DNA from 2 places in the Pseudomonas sp. 1121_17 genome. Region 2 is predicted to be linked to the other one. Evidence: predicted binding sites of a transcription regulator. Region 2 holds the regulator's gene; the other holds the start of a gene.
What was found. Region 2 encodes sigma-54, which starts transcription at its own class of promoters, with help from an activator protein. Its sites were predicted from a motif close to ANTGGCATNNANNTTGCTNT; they were not measured.
Positions count from the first base shown of each region.

Region 1 (8,213 bases), on a different contig from region 2:
CTATGCGGCCCGGCGTGTATGGCGTCAAGCGTAGATCAATGATCGTCGCCGTCATCCTCATCGCCGCCGTCGATCTTCATCCCCAGTTCTTTGATCTTGCGGGTCAGGGTGTTACGCCCCCAACCCAGCAACACCGCAGCATCACGCCGACGCCCGGCGGTATGCTTGAGTGCGGTCTCGATCATGATCCGCTCGAAACTCGGCACCGCGCTGTCGAGCAGGTTGGACTGCCCCCGCGCCAACGCCTGATCCGCCCACTGGCGCAGTGCCTGCTCCCAGTTGGTTACCGGCGCAGCATCCTGCGGCAGGTTGAGCAGCTCCGGCGGCAGGTCACCCACCAGCACTTCGCGGCTAGAGGCCATTACCGTGATCCAGCGGCAGGTGTTCTCCAGCTGTCGCACGTTGCCCGGCCACGGCAGGTTGCGCATGAACTCTTCGGTTTCCGGCTTGAGCAGCTTTGGCTCGACCGACAGCTCTTGCGCCGCTCGGCCGAGGAAGTGCCTGGCGAGCGTGGGGATATCCTCACGGCGGTCGGACAGTCGCGGAATATGGATGCGGATCACGTTCAGGCGGTGGAACAAGTCCTCACGGAATTTGCCCGCTTGGACCAGGGTTTCCAGGTTCTGGTGCGTTGCGGCAATGATGCGTACATCGACCTTGACCGGGATATGCCCGCCCACGCGGTAGAACTCACCGTCAGCCAGTACCCGCAGCAGGCGGGTCTGGGTGTCGGCTGGCATGTCGCCGATTTCGTCGAGGAACAACGTGCCGCCGTCGGCCTGCTCGAAGCGGCCACGGCGCAGGTTGGCAGCGCCGGTAAAGGCGCCTTTCTCATGGCCGAACAGCTCTGACTCCATCAGATCCTTGGGGATCGCCGCCATGTTCAACGCAATGAACGGCGAAGCAGCCCTTGGGCTGTGACGGTGCAGGGCGTGGGCAACCAACTCTTTACCGGTACCCGACTCACCGTTGATCAACACGGTGATGTTGGAGTGGCTGAGGCGGCCGATGGCGCGGAATACTTCCTGCATCGCCGGCGCTTCGCCAATGATCTCCGGCGTGCGCGTCAGCATCGGCGCGACATGCAGGCCTTGCTGCTCCTGAGCATGTTGGTTGGCCCGCTTGACCAGCGAGACCGCCTCGTCAACGTCGAACGGCTTGGGCAGGTACTCGAAAGCGCCGCCTTGATAGGAGGCTACCGCACTGTCCAGGTCCGAATGCGCGGTCATGATGATCACCGGCAAGCGCGGATGTTGTTCACGAATCTGCGCCAGCAGGTCCAGGCCGCTGGCGCCCGGCATGCGAATGTCGGAAATGATCACGTCTGGCTGCTGCCGGGCCAGGCGACCCATGACTCCGTCAGCGCTGTCAAAGCTCTGGGTGGTCATGCCCTCCTGTTGCAGGGCTTTTTCCAGGACCCAGCGGATGGAGCGATCATCGTCGACGATCCACACGGTTTCACTTCGGCTCATGGGGCAGTGGCTCCTTGTTCCAGAGGCAGGAAGATCGAGAAGGTGGTGTGGCCGGCATGGCTCTCACACTCGATCAGGCCCTGGTGCTGGCTGATGATGTTCTGGGTGATGGCCAGGCCGAGGCCGGTACCGTCCGGGCGCCCGCTGACCATGGGATAGAAAAGGGTGTCCTGCAGTTCCGCCGGGATGCCGGGGCCGTTGTCGGTGATTTCGACGCGGGCTACCAGGCGATGACGGATGTGGCCAATGGTGAACTGGCGCACGGCGCGGCTGCGCAGGCTGATGCGGCCCAGGCGCAATTCGTTCTGGCTGCTGATCGCCTGCATTGCGTTGCGCACGATGTTAAGTACGGCCTGGATCATCTGCTCGCGGTCGATCAACACGTCCGGTAGGCTCGGGTCGTAATCACGCACCAAAGTGATGCAGCCTTGGCTTTCGGCCTCGACCAGGCTGCAGACGCGCTCCAGCACTTCGTGAATGTTGGTCATCGCCAGCGACGGCAGCTTGTTTGAGCCGAGCATGCGGTCGACCAGGTTACGCAGGCGGTCGGCTTCTTCGATGATTACGTTGGTGTAATCACGCAGGCCATCATTGGGTAGTTCACGGGCCAGCAACTGCGCCGCGCCACGAATGCCGCCCAGCGGATTCTTTATTTCATGGGCGAGGCCACGCACCAGCATCTTGGTGGTTTCCTGCTTGGACAGCTGGGCCTCTTCCTTGGTGATACGCAATAGCCGGTCACGCGGGTGCACCTCGAGTAGCAGCAAGGTCTGGCCTTGATGCAGGATCGGCGTAACCGCGTAATCGACGGTGATGCTTTGCCCGGTCAGCGAGGTCAGTTGCGCCTCGCGCTTGGTGAACGGGTGAGCCTGTTCAACGGCCTGGCGCAGCGAGTTGAGCGCCTCGGTCGACTCGGTGAACAGCTCGCTGATGAACTGCCCATGACTGCGCTGACCGCTGACCGCCAGCAGCATCTCCGCGGCCGGATTCATGTACTCCAGGCGCAGTTCGGCATTGAGCAGCAGGGTCGCTGTGGTCAGGTTGTCCAGGAGTAGACGGTGCTGCGCATCGCTGATGGTCATGGGGCGTCGTCGACCTCTTTTGGCACATGGGTCGCCGTTGGCTGAGCCAAGGGCGGGCGCGCTGGTGATCCGCGTGATGGTTTGAAAATGCAAGAAACAAACCAAGGCTCCGAAAAGAAGCGCAATTGCCGGAAAAAGCCCTGTTCATGCGCTATTGCAGGCCAAAAAATGCCGATGAAACGTTTCACTTGAACCATATTGGGGTGCATGGCGGAGCGTTCGGCCTACCTATGCACCAATATAGAGCATCTTGACCCGTAGCTAGTCGCACAGTTGCCCGGTGGCGCGGATCATGCCAACGCGGTGCAGTGGATCGCCCTGACGTTGCGCCAGACTCAGTGCCAGCTCGCGCGCGCACTGGCGGCTGCGGGTTTGATTTAAGGACGCCAACTGGCGTAGCAGATCTGCCTGCAGACCATCCAGTCGCGGGCGGATGATGCGCTGCAAGTCGTGACGGGGCAGTGCGGGTGCCGCTCCGGCGAGCTGCCATTGCGACAGTCGCGCGTACTGCACCAGCTTGTTGCCTTCTATCTGATCGGTGAAAAATGCTGCTGCCTGCTCAGGGTCCTTTTCCAGTGGAGGCTGCAAGTGTGCGGTGATGCCGAAGGTGCACAAGTCGGACGCTTCTGAAAATCATGCCTGGCGGAAATGAAAACGGCCTCCCGAGGGAGGCCGTATTCAGTTGATGCCTAGCGACGACAGGCGTCGCTTACATCAGCAGCTGTAGTACAGCTCGTATTCCAGCGGGTGTACGAAGGTGCGAACCTTGATTTCTTCTTCGCTCTTCAGCTCGATGAAGGCATCGATGAAGTCGTCGGAGAACACGCCGCCCTTGGTCAGGAACGCACGGCCTTTATCCAGCTCTTCCAGAGCTTCTTTCAGGCTGCCGCAGACTTGCGGAATGTCCTTGGCTTCTTCTGGTGGCAGGTCGTAGAGGTTCTTGTCGGCGGCATCGCCTGGGTGAATCTTGTTCTGGATGCCGTCCAGGCCAGCCATCAGTAGGGCTGCGAAGGCCAGGTATGGGTTGGCCGATGGGTCCGGGAAGCGCGCTTCGATACGGCGAGCTTTCGGGCTGCTGACGTAAGGAATACGGATCGAGGCGGAACGGTTACGGGCCGAGTAGGCGAGCATTACCGGTGCTTCGAAACCTGGGACCAGACGCTTGTAGGAGTTGGTCGACGGGTTGGTGAAGCCGTTCAGTGCCTTACCGTGCTTGATGATGCCGCCGATGAAGTACAGGGCGGTATCGGACAGGCCGGCATAGCCTTCGCCAGCGAAGGTGTTCTTGCCGTCTTTCCAGATCGACATGTGCACGTGCATGCCCGAACCGTTGTCACCGTACAGTGGCTTCGGCATGAAGGTAGCGGTGCGGCCGTAAGCGTCGGCAACGTTGTGCACGACGTATTTCAGGGCCTGGACTTCGTCAGCTTTCTTCACCAGGGTGTTGAACTTGACGCCGATTTCGTTCTGACCGGCAGTCGCCACTTCGTGGTGGTGAACTTCAACGATCTGACCCATTTCTTCCAGTGCATTGCACATGGCAGTACGGATTTCGTGGTCGTGGTCGAACGGAGGTACCGGGAAGTAGCCGCCTTTGACGCCTGGACGGTGGCCTTTGTTGCCGCCTTCGATGTCAGCACCGGTCATCCACGAGCCTTGCTCGGAGAAGATCTTGAACATCGAACCGGAGATGTCGGACTGGAACTTCACTTCGTCGAAGATGAAGAACTCAGGCTCTGGACCGGCGAACACGGTGTCACCCAAGCCAGTGCTCTTGAGGTACTCTTCAGCGCGCTTGGCGATCGCACGTGGGTCGCGATCGTAGCCGAGCATGCTCGACGGGTCGACGATGTCGCAGGTGATGATCAGGGTTGGCTCTTCGGTGAACGGGTCGAGCACAGCGGTATCGTCAACCGGCATCAGGATCATGTCGGAGGCTTCGATGCCTTTCCAGCCGGCAATCGACGAACCGTCGAACATTTTGCCGACTTCAAAGAAGTCTTCGTCCAGACCATCACGCGCCGGCATGGTCACGTGATGCTGAGTGCCTTTGGTGTCCGTGAAACGCAGATCAATCCACTTGACGTCATGATCTTTGATGAGTTGAACCGACTTCGACATGTTGTCCTCCGGAGGGTCTAGAGCGCGGTGGGCCGCTGCCCTGGAAAAAGGGTGTTGCTGGGCGCGGATAGTCGGCCAAGCTTACCTGCCTCACAAGAGAGCAAATTGCATGCCAGTGCCCGAAAATGGCGAGCCTGAGATAAAAGCGGGCGTTCAGGGGCATTTATGAGTATTGGACCGAGCAAAAGCGCACCTTTTAGATGCGGAAATTGCGAGCTGCGCACCAAATCAGTGCGCATCTTTGCGGGAGCGTTCTCTGGAACCTCTTCGCGGCGGCCCGGCGTCCCGGTAAACCCGTTCCCACAGGGATAGCGGTGGAGTCGGGCTTTGCACCATCCTGTGGGAGCGGGCTTAGCGGGACGCCGGATCGCCGCGAAAGGGCCGACACAGGCGCGGCAAAATCAATCTCTTGCACTCATCTCAAACCTTTCTGTTCAAAAGTTGGTCAAATCCTGAGCAATTTCCGCTATAATTCGCGCCCCTCATTTTCGGCAGGCCCTGGGCGCGCTGTTTACCCATGAAACTCATCGTCAAAGTCTTCCCAGAAATCACCATCAAGAGCCGGCCGGTGCGCAAGCGCTTCATCCGTCAGCTCTCGAAGAACATCCGCAACGTGCTCAAGGATATCGACCCTGAGCTGAAGGTTGACGGTGTCTGGGATAATCTCGAAGTGGTCACCCGCCTCGAAGACGAGAAGCTTCAGCGCGAGATCATCGACCGGCTGTCGTGCACGCCGGGGATCACCCACTTCCTTCAGGTAGAGGAATACCCGCTGGGCGACTTCGACGATATCGTCGAGAAGTGCAAGGCGCATTACGGCCATCTGCTGGCCGGCAAGCGCTTCGCCGTACGCTGCAAGCGGGGCGGCCACCACGACTTCACCTCGATGGATGTTGACCGTTATGTTGGCAGCCAGTTGCGCCAGCAGTGCGGCGCCGCCGGTATCGACCTGAAGAACCCGGAAATCAAGGTGCGGATGGAAATCCGCAATCAGCGCCTTTACGTCATCCACAATCAGCATCAAGGTATCGGCGGTTATCCGTTGGGCGCGTTGGAGCAGACTCTGGTGTTGATGTCCGGTGGTTTCGATTCCACCGTGGCTGCCTACCAGATGATGCGTCGCGGCCTGATGACCCACTTCTGCTTCTTCAACCTCGGCGGCCGTGCCCACGAGTTGGGGGTGATGGAAGTCGCTCACTACCTGTGGAAAAAATACGGCAGCAGCCAGCGCGTGCTGTTCATCAGCGTGCCGTTCGAAGAAGTGGTCGGCGAGATTCTCGGCAAGGTCGACAACAGCTACATGGGCGTCACCCTCAAGCGCATGATGCTGCGCGCAGCGGCCAACATTGCTGACCGCCTGCAGATCGACGCGCTGGTCACCGGTGAGGCGATTTCCCAGGTGTCGAGCCAGACCCTGCCCAACCTGACAGTGATCGACCAGGCCACTGACAAGCTGGTACTGCGTCCGCTGCTGGCCAGCCACAAACAGGACATCATCGATACCGCTTATCAGATCGGCACAGCCGAGTTTGCCAAGCACATGCCAGAATACTGCGGCGTCATCTCGGTCAACCCGACTACCTGCGCCAAACCGCAGCGGGTTGTATATGAGGAGGCCCAGTTCGATATGCAGATCCTGGCGCGCGCGCTGGAACGTGCTCGCTTCATTTCGATCGACCATGTGATCGACGAACTCAGCCAGGACATTCAGATTGAAGAGGTGGCCGAGGCCACTCCAGGCCAGATCGTCATCGACATTCGTCACCCCGATGCGCAAGAGGATCAACCTTTGGTGATCGACGGTATCGAAGTCCAGGCCATGCCTTTCTATGCCATCAACAGCCGCTTCAAGCAGCTCGATGGCAATCGTCAGTACCTACTTTATTGCGACAAGGGCGTCATGAGTCGCCTGCATGCGCATCATCTGCTCAGTGAGGGACATGCCAATGTGCGTGTTTATCGTCCGGCATAAACTGCCAGGGCTGTATGGCGGCAGCATCCGCCATCGCCCTCCCGACCCGCGGGCCCGCTGAGCCTTTTACCTTCATATTGGCCGTCTAGAATGGGCGGCAACCGAATCCTCTGATCGAGATACATTTGTGATCGAAAATCTGCGTAACATCGCCATCATCGCCCACGTTGACCATGGTAAAACCACTCTGGTCGACAAACTCCTGCGTCAGTCGGGCACCCTGGAGCGTAACGAGCTCAATGACGAGCGCGTCATGGACTCCAACGACCAGGAGAAAGAGCGCGGTATTACCATTCTGGCGAAAAACACCGCCATCAACTGGAATGGCTACCACATCAACATCGTCGACACCCCCGGCCACGCCGACTTCGGTGGCGAAGTTGAGCGTGTAATGTCGATGGTCGACTCCGTGCTGCTGCTGGTCGATGCCCAAGACGGCCCTATGCCGCAAACTCGCTTCGTGACCAAAAAGGCATTCGAAGCTGGCCTCAAGCCAATCGTTGTAATCAACAAGGTTGACCGTCCGGGCGCGCGTCCTGATTGGGTTCTGGACCAGATCTTCGATCTGTTCGACAACCTCGGCGCTACCGACGAGCAGCTGGACTTCCAGGTCGTCTACGCCTCGGCTCTGAACGGCATTGCCGGTCTGGACCACACTGCCATGGCCGAAGACATGACCCCGCTGTACCAAGCGGTTGTCGACCACGTTCCACCACCTGCTGTTGACCGTGACGGCCCGTTCCAGATGCAGATCTCCGCTCTGGACTACAACAGCTTCCTCGGTGTTATCGGCGTTGGCCGTATCGCCCGTGGTCGCGTCAAGCCGAACACTCCGGTTGTCGCCATCGATGTCGACGGCAAAAAGCGTAACGGCCGTATCCTGAAGCTGATGGGTCACCACGGTCTGCACCGTGTCGACGTTGAAGAAGCTGCCGCCGGCGACATCGTCTGCATCAGCGGTTTCGACGAGCTGTTCATCTCCGACACCCTGTGCGACCCGTTGAACGTCGAGGCGATGAAGCCGCTGACCGTCGACGAGCCAACCGTTTCCATGACCTTCCAGGTCAACGACTCGCCATTCTGCGGTAAAGAAGGCAAGTTCGTGACCTCGCGTAACATCAAGGACCGTCTGGATAAAGAGCTGCTGTACAACGTTGCACTGCGCGTTGAAGAAGGCGACTCGGCCGACAAGTTCAAGGTTTCCGGCCGTGGTGAACTGCACCTGTCGGTACTGATCGAAACCATGCGTCGCGAAGGTTTCGAGCTGGCCCTGGGCCGTCCTGAAGTGATCATTCGTGAAGTCGACGGCGTCAAGCAAGAGCCGTTCGAGAACGTCACCATCGACATCCCAGAGGAAGCTCAGGGCAAGGTCATGGAAGAGATGGGCCTGCGTAAAGGCGACCTGAGCAACATGGTCCCGGATGGCAAAGGCCGTGTGCGTCTGGAATACAACATCCCTGCTCGTGGTCTGATCGGTTTCCGTAACCAGTTCCTGACCCTGACCAACGGTGCTGGCATCCTGACCTCGATCTTCGATCGCTACGCTCCAGTCAAGTCGGGCCACAT
Region 1 covers NZ_VXCX01000005.1:222,026-230,238, forward strand. Annotated here, with positions in the region: gene ntrC (nitrogen regulation protein NR(I)) at 36-1,472, opposite strand; gene glnL (nitrogen regulation protein NR(II)) at 1,469-2,554, opposite strand; gene FW789_RS12915 (hypothetical protein) at 2,816-3,169, opposite strand; gene glnA (type I glutamate--ammonia ligase) at 3,269-4,675, opposite strand; gene thiI (tRNA uracil 4-sulfurtransferase ThiI) at 5,193-6,647, shown strand; gene typA (translational GTPase TypA) at 6,775-8,213, shown strand, end outside.
Region 1: the regulator sigma-54 is predicted to act here: its motif matches at 4,773-4,792, upstream of glnA (type I glutamate--ammonia ligase).

Region 2 (8,213 bases):
CGGGATCGATTGGCTGGGCCTGGAGCCGCGCATACTGCGGGCTCTGGAGGGCGGTGCACTGTGCGCTCTGGGCACTGCGCTGGGCGCGGTGCCGGTGTTGGTGATCCGCAATATGCCGGTAGCGGTGGCTGACACCTTGCTCGGTTTCGGCGCTGGAGTGATGCTGGCAGCGACTGCGTTCTCGCTGATCATGCCGGGCCTGACCGCTGCACAGGCGATCGGTTTCAGCCCATGGGGCGCCGGTGGGCTGATCAGTTTCGGCCTGCTGTTAGGCGCGCTTTGCCTGTTTCTGGTCGACTTCAAGGTCTCGGGTGCTTCACCCGAAGCCTTGGTCGGTAACGGCAATCAGCCGGTTATCGCAGCGCGGATCTGGCTGTTCGTGATTGCCATCATTGCCCATAACATTCCTGAAGGGATGGCCATTGGCGTATCGGCCGGTGGCGGCATGCCGGACGCCGACAGCCTGGCCATGGGCATCGCCCTGCAGGATGTGCCGGAAGGTCTGGTGATCGCATTGGTGCTGGCCGGAGCGGGGATGTCGCGTTTCAAGGCTTTCTTGATCGGCGCGGCCTCGGGCCTGGTCGAGCCGCTGGCAGCAGTGATCTGCGCATGGCTAGTGAATGTTGCCGAACTGCTGCTACCGCTGGGCCTGGCCTGCGCGGCGGGAGCGATGTTGCTGGTGGTGACGCAGGAGATCATTCCGGAATCACGCAGCAACGGCAACTATCGCCTGGCAAGCCTGGGGCTGTGCGTGGGCTTCTGCCTGATGATGGTGATGGACACGGCCATGTCGTGACCGCTTGCTGGTCCAGCGCTGCGGCAGCGCTGGGCCTGGCAGCGGCGGGGCGTTATTCGCCTTCGTCGAAGTAGTTGTTGATCAAATCCACCACGGCCTGGAGTGCCTCGTCTTCCTGCTCGCCCTCGGTGAACAGGTGCACCTGAGTGCCCTTGCCCGCTGCGAGCATCATCACCGCCATGATGCTTTTGCCATCGACCAGCTTGTCTGGCGCCCGGCCGACCCTCACCTGGCAAGGAAAGCGCCCGGCCACGCCGACGAACTTGGCGGCCGCTCGGGCGTGCAGGCCCAGCTTGTTGATGATGGTAATTTCGCGGGCGGGCATGTTCGGGTAAATCCTGTGGGCTAGAGGTCGCGGTGGCGGACTTGGACGTTTTTCAAGGATTGCTGCAGAACCTGGCCGAGGCGCTCGGTCAGGTACACCGAGCGATGGTGGCCGCCGGTGCAGCCGATGGCGATGGTGACATAGGCACGGTTGCTGGCGGCGAAGCGCGGCAGCCATTTGAGCAGATAGCTGGAGATATCCTGGAACATCTCTTCGACATCCGGCTGCGCAGCCAGGTAATCGATGACCGGCTGATCCAGGCCTGAGTGTTCGCGGATTTCCGGCTTCCAGTACGGGTTGGGCAGGCAGCGCACGTCGAACACCAGGTCGGCGTCTACCGGCATGCCCCGCTTGAAGCCAAACGACTCAACCAGAAACGCCGTACCCGGCTCGGGTTGGTTGAGCAGGCGCAGCTTGATCGAATCGCGTAGCTGGTAGAGGTTGAGGTTGGTGGTATCGATCTTCAGGTCGGCAAGGTCGGCAATCGGCCCGAGCATATCGCTCTCTACCCGAATGGCTTCGGCCAGCGAGCGATTGGCGTTGGTCAGTGGGTGACGCCGGCGCGTTTCGGAGAAGCGCTTGAGCAGGGTGTCTTCGTCGGCGTCCAGGTACAGCACATCGCACTGGATGTGCCGTGCGCGGGCATCCTCGAGCAGCTCGGGGAAGCGTGACAGATGGCCTGGCAGGTTGCGCGCATCAATCGAGACGGCAACCTTGGGCTGCATCAGCTCGGTATTGATCAACGTGTTTTCAGCCAGCTGCGGCAGCAACCCGGCGGGCAGGTTGTCGATGCAGTAGAAGCCATTGTCTTCCAGCACGGCAAGTGCAGTGCTCTTGCCGGAGCCAGAGCGGCCGCTGACGATGATCAGGCGCATGCTCAGCTCCCGTTTTGCACGTCCAGGACGACCTGGTACAAGGCCTCGTTGTTGCTCGCAGCGCGCAGACGCTTACGCACGTCTTCGCGATCGAGCATGCTGGCAATCTGGCGCAACAGCTCAAGGTGAGCATCGGTGGCAGCTTCGGGCACCAGCAGGACGAACAGCAGGTCCACCGGGGCGCCATCGATGGCATCGAAGTCGATTGGATGATCCAGGTGGAGCAGGGCGCTGACCGGATTGGCGCAGCCCTTGAGGCGGCAGTGCGGAATGGCGATGCCATTGCCAAACCCGGTGGAGCCCAGTTTTTCGCGGGCGATCAGCTTCTCGAAGACTTCTTGCTGGTCGAGCTCGCTGACTTCGCTGGCTACGACCTTGGCGATTTCTTCGAGGGCGCGTTTCTTACTGCTGACGCCCGGCACGTTCACCAAGGAACGGCCGGGGGTCAGAATGGTTTCAAGTCGGATCATGGATGAGGGGGATCAGCGAGCAGCTGCACCTTGCAGGAGACTTTGCTGTTTTTCCTTGTGTTTTTTCAGTTGGCGGTCGAGCTTGTCAGCCAAATTGTCGATGGCTGCATACATGTCTAGATCTTCGGCATTGGCAACCACTTCGCCGCCCGGAATCTGCAGAGTCGCTTCGATCTTCTGCTGCAGTTTCTCGACTTTCATGATCACCGTGACGTTGGTGATCTTGTCAAAGTGCCCTGCGAGTCTCTTCAGCTTCTGCTCGACGTAGTCGCGCAGTGGTGGGGTTACTTCTACATGGTGTCCACTGATGTTGACTTGCATACAGCTTCTCCTTTGTTGCCCGTGCATAAAGAGGCAGGTCTTGCACCTGCCACAAAAACGCTGTGGCACATCCTGGGGCTACATCAGTCGCTTGCGTTCACTCGACGGTGCTATGCCGAGCGACTCGCGGTACTTGGCGACGGTGCGACGGGCTACCTGGATGCCTTGTGCCTCCAGTAAACCAGCGATCTTGCTGTCACTCAATGGCTTTTTCTGATTTTCCGCTGCAACCAGTTTCTTGATGATCGCGCGGATCGCCGTGGACGAGCATTCACCGCCTTCGGAGGTGCTGACGTGGCTCGAGAAAAAGTATTTCAACTCAAAGATGCCACGCGGAGTGTGCATGTACTTCTGGGTGGTGACGCGGGATATGGTCGACTCATGCATGCCCACTGCTTCGGCGATGTCATGCAGCACCAACGGTTTCATCGCCTCGTCGCCGTACTCGAGAAAATCGCGCTGGTGCTCGACGATCTGCGTGGCGACCTTCATCAAGGTCTCGTTGCGGCTCTGCAGGCTCTTGATGAACCAGCGCGCTTCCTGCAACTGGTTGCGCATGAAGGTGTTGTCGGCGCTGGTATCGGCGCGGCGGACAAAGCCTGCATATTGCGGGTTGACCCGCAGGCGCGGCATGGCTTCCTGGTTCAGCTCGACCAGCCAGCGGTCGGTGTCCTTGCGCACGATCACGTCAGGCACCACGTACTCCGGCTCGCTCGACTCGATCTGCGAGCCAGGCCGCGGATTGAGGCTCTGCACCAGCTCGATGACCTGCCGCAGTTCGTCTTCCTTGAGCTTCATACGGCGCATCAGCTGGCTGTAGTCGCGGCTGCCGAGCATATCGATGAAGTCGCTGACCAGGCGCTTGGCCTCGGTCAACCAAGGCGTATTGGCCGGCAACTGACGCAGCTGCAGCAGCAGGCACTCGCCCAGGTTGCGTGCGGCAACGCCGGCGGGTTCGAACTGTTGAATACGGTGCAGCACGGCCTCGACTTCATCGAGCTCGATGTCGAGCTCCGGGTCAAAGCCTGCGCAGATTTCTTCGAGGGTGTCTTCCAGATAGCCTTGCTGGTTGATGCTGTCGATCAGCGTTACTGCAATCAGGCGATCGGTATCGGACATCGGCGCCAGGTTCAGCTGCCACAGCAGGTGGCTTTGCAGGCTCTCGCCGGCAGAGGTGCGGGTGGTGAAGTCCCACTCGTCATCGTCGTTGCTGGGCAGGCTGCTGGCGCTGGTCTGGTAGACATCTTCCCAGGCTGTGTCGACCGGCAGTTCGTTGGGAATGCGCTCGTTCCAGTCGCCTTCTTCAAGGTTCTGACTGGCGGCGCTGCCTTCCTGCAGGCTGCCATCCTGAAAACCGCTGTCCTGGAAGCTGTTGTCCAGGTTTTCGGCGCTTGGCTTGCTTTCGGCACTGTCGGCCAGCGGGTCGCTGTTGTCGAAGTCTTCGCCGTCTTCCTGGCGTTCGAGCATCGGGTTGGATTCCAGCGCTTCCTGAATTTCCTGTTGGAGGTCCAGGGTCGAGAGCTGAAGCAGACGAATGGCCTGTTGCAACTGCGGGGTCATCGTCAGTTGCTGGCCCATTTTTAGGACGAGCGATGGTTTCATAGCTTGGGCTTAATACCTTGTCCGCCGGCGCATCTGCGCCATCCACTACACGAAGGGCGCCGCGGCGCCAATTTCAAGCAAGTTATATGCCTTAATTTGTAGCGTTTGCCTAGAGCACTGTAACACTTAAGCTGTTTTAGCTTGCTGCTGCCAGTGCCCAGGCAAGGGCCTCAGAGCCGGAACTCGTGGCCCAGGTAGACTTCCTTGACCAGATCGTTAGCCAGAATGGTCTCGGCATCGCCTTCGGCGATCAGTTGACCATCGTTGACGATGTAGGCTGTCTCACAGATATCCAGCGTCTCGCGGACGTTGTGGTCGGTGATCAACACACCGATGCCCTTGGCCTTGAGGTGATGAATGATCTGCTTGATGTCACCTACCGAGATCGGGTCGACGCCAGCGAACGGTTCATCCAGCAGGATGAACTTGGGTGCGGTGGCCAGGGCGCGGGCAATCTCGACACGGCGGCGTTCGCCACCGGAAAGGCTCATGCCGAGGTTGTCGCGGATGTGGCTGATATGGAATTCCTGCAGCAGGCTTTCCAGCTCCTTGCGACGGCCGTCACGGTCGAGTTCCTTGCGCGTTTCGAGGATCGCCATGATGTTGTCGGCAACCGACAGCTTGCGGAAGATCGACGCTTCCTGCGGCAGGTAGCCAATCCCGGCACGGGCGCGGCCGTGCATGGGTTGGTGGCTGACGTCATTGTTGTCGATCAGCACGCGGCCCTGATCGGCCTGAACCAGGCCTACGATCATGTAGAAGCAGGTGGTCTTGCCGGCACCGTTGGGGCCGAGCAAGCCGACGATCTGGCCGCTGTCGATCGACAGGCTGACGTCGCGAACCACCTGGCGGCCCTTGTAGCTCTTGGCCAGATGCTGGGCTTTGAGAGTCGCCATTTACTCGGCCTTCTTCTTCGGCTGGATCACCATGTCGATGCGCGGACGCTTGGTCGTGGCGGCGCCACCGGCATTGCCTGCGGTTGCCACCTGGGACTTGGTGTTGTAGACGATCTTCTCGCCTTCGGTGGTGTTGCTTTCATTCTCGACCTTGGCGCGGTCGGTCAGAATCACCGTGTCTTTTTGCGCCTGGTATTGAATCGTCACGGCCCAGCCTTTCATCTTGTCGGGCTTGGCGGCGTCCTGCTGTTGCTCGAAGTAGGCCAGGTTGCCCACCGAAGTCACCACGTCGATGTCGCCATTGGCGGCACGGGTCATGGTCACGGTGTTGCCTTTGATCATCATCGAACCTTGGGTGATGATCACGTCGCCGCGGTAGGTAGCTACGCCTTGTTTGTCATCCAGGTGAGCGTCGTCGGCCTGGATACGAATTGGCTGGTCACGATCGTTCGGCAGGGCCAAGGCGCTCGCGCTTCCCAGTGCTGCGCTCAGGCTGAGCAAAAAAGGGAGGGTTTTAACGAGCCTCATACTGTCCTCTTACGTTGGACAGCAGGTCCATCCTGCCGTCTTTCAAATACGCTTTCATGCCAACGCCGGTGGTGGTGCCGCCGGCGCCGTCGATTCTAACGGCTTGCTCGGTCTGCGCATATTGCTTCTGCGGGAACACCGTCATGCGCGTGCTGGTAATGATGGTTTCGCGTTGTTTTTCGTCGGTGCGAGCAACCCGTACCTTGTCGATCAGCTCGACCTCGGTGCCATCCGGGTTGACCTCCGCACGCACGCTCTGGACATGCCAGGGATACGCGGTGCCGCGATACATGTGCAGGTCTGGCGTGGTCAGCAGTGTGACTTCGCTGGCCTTGAGGTGCTCGACCTTGTCGGCGGTCATTTCATATTGCATCTTGCCGTCAGGCAAGAACTGCACGCTGTGGGCATTGATCGCATAGTAGTCGATGGCGCTTTCGTCGACCTGCGCCTGTGGCTTGTCGAGGAAGCTCTCGGGGCTGACGTTCCAGTAGCCGACCGCTACCAGCAGGGCAGCGATCAGCCCCAGCAGCGCGATGTTTTTAGCTTTTTTGCTGAACATGTGCGGCCTTACAGGTAGTTGGCGTTGGCAGCGTCCAGGGTACCCTGGGCCTGCATGATCAGTTCACAGAACTCGCGGGCAGCACCTTCGCCGCCGCGGGCCTGGGTTACCCCGTGGGCGTTCTGGCGGACGAACACGGCAGCGTTGGCTACGGCCATGCCCAGGCCGACCCGGCGAATCACCGGCAGGTCGGGCAGGTCGTCGCCCAGGTAGGCGACCTGCTCATAGCTTAGGCCCAGTTCAGCGAGCAGGCCGTCCAGAACCACCAGTTTATCCTCGCGGCCCTGAAACAGGTGCGGGATGCCGAGGTTCTCCGCCCGACGCTCGACCACCGGGGTCTTGCGCCCGCTGATGATTGCCGTGGTCACACCCGAGGCCATGAGCATCTTGATGCCCTGGCCGTCGAGGGTGTTGAAGGTCTTGAATTCGCTGCCGTCTTCAAGGAAGTACAGGCGGCCGTCGGTGAGCACACCGTCGACGTCGAAAACGGCCAGCTTGATGGCTTTGCCGCGTTGCAGGATGTCTTCGCTCATGGCATCTCCGTTCATCACATGACTCCGGCGCGGAGCAGGTCGTGCATGTTCAGCGCGCCGGTCGGGCGATCGTGCTGATCGACCACGACGAGGGCGCCGATCTTGTGGTCTTCCATGATCTTCAAGGCTTCAGCGGCGAGCATCTCGGCGCGGGCAGTCTTGCCGTGCACGGTCATCACCTCATCGATCAGGGTGGTGTGTACATCGATATTGCGGTCCAGGCTGCGGCGCAGGTCGCCGTCAGTGAACACGCCAGCCAGGGTACCGTCGTTTTCCAGCACGACGGTCATGCCCAAACCTTTACGGGACATTTCCAGCAGCGCTTCCTTGAGCAGGGTGCCACGTTGCACCTGCGGCAGCTCGTCGCCCGAGTGCATGACGTTTTCGACCTTGAGCAGCAAACGTCGGCCAAGGGCGCCGCCGGGGTGCGAGAAGGCGAAATCCTCGGCCGAGAAGCCGCGGGCCTCAAGCAGGGCGATCGCCAGGGCATCGCCGAGCACCAACGCTGCGGTGGTCGAGGAAGTTGGTGCCAGGTTCAGCGGGCAGGCTTCCTGCGCCACGCGCGCATCGAGGTTGGCCTCGGCCGCTTGCGCCAGTTGTGAATCGGGATTGCCGGTGAGGCTGATCAGCTGAATGCCAAGGCGCTTGATCAATGGCAGCAGGGTAACGATCTCGGCAGTGCTGCCGGAGTTGGACAGCGCCAGGATCACGTCATCACGGGTGATCATGCCCATGTCACCGTGGCTGGCTTCGGCCGGATGGACAAAAAATGACGGCGTACCGGTACTGGCCAAGGTCGCCGCGATCTTGTTGCCGATATGCCCGGACTTGCCCATGCCAACCACGACCACACGGCCTTTGCTGGCCAGAATCAGTTCGCAGGCCTTGACGAAATTGTCGTCGATACGCGGCAACAGGCCCTCAACAGCCTCGAGTTCCAGGCGCAAAGTGCGCTGGGCAGATTGGATCAGCTCGCTGGATTGGCTCATGTCGAAAAGCAATGCCTGATGAAAAGGCGCCGATTATAGCCGCAATGTGCGAAAGGCTCATCACTGGATTGTCTTAAGCCTGCCGCGGCCGCCTGTCATTCGCCTGAATGACGCTGCGATAGCCTTGGGGCGGGCCCGCCTGCGGTGCTATAGTTCGCCGCTGATCCGGCCCGGGTGGGGCGTGTGTGCCTTCACGATGAGGGCAGGCGTCCATTGGACGAGGCTGTATTGCAAGGAGTCTAGATGAGTGTGGATAGCGCCTACGCGGTCGAGTTGAAGGGGGTTACCTTCAAGCGCGGTTCGCGCAGCATTTTCAGTA
Region 2 covers NZ_VXCX01000003.1:446,352-454,564, reverse strand. Annotated here, with positions in the region: gene FW789_RS09680 (ZIP family metal transporter) at 1-796, shown strand, start outside; gene FW789_RS09675 (HPr family phosphocarrier protein) at 849-1,121, opposite strand; gene rapZ (RNase adapter RapZ) at 1,142-1,996, opposite strand; gene ptsN (PTS IIA-like nitrogen regulatory protein PtsN) at 1,999-2,466, opposite strand; gene hpf (ribosome hibernation-promoting factor, HPF/YfiA family) at 2,479-2,787, opposite strand; gene FW789_RS09655 (RNA polymerase factor sigma-54) at 2,866-4,389, opposite strand; gene lptB (LPS export ABC transporter ATP-binding protein) at 4,560-5,285, opposite strand; gene lptA (lipopolysaccharide transport periplasmic protein LptA) at 5,286-5,813, opposite strand; gene lptC (LPS export ABC transporter periplasmic protein LptC) at 5,800-6,372, opposite strand; gene FW789_RS09635 (KdsC family phosphatase) at 6,381-6,905, opposite strand; gene FW789_RS09630 (KpsF/GutQ family sugar-phosphate isomerase) at 6,920-7,894, opposite strand; gene FW789_RS09625 (ATP-binding cassette domain-containing protein) at 8,138-8,213, shown strand, end outside.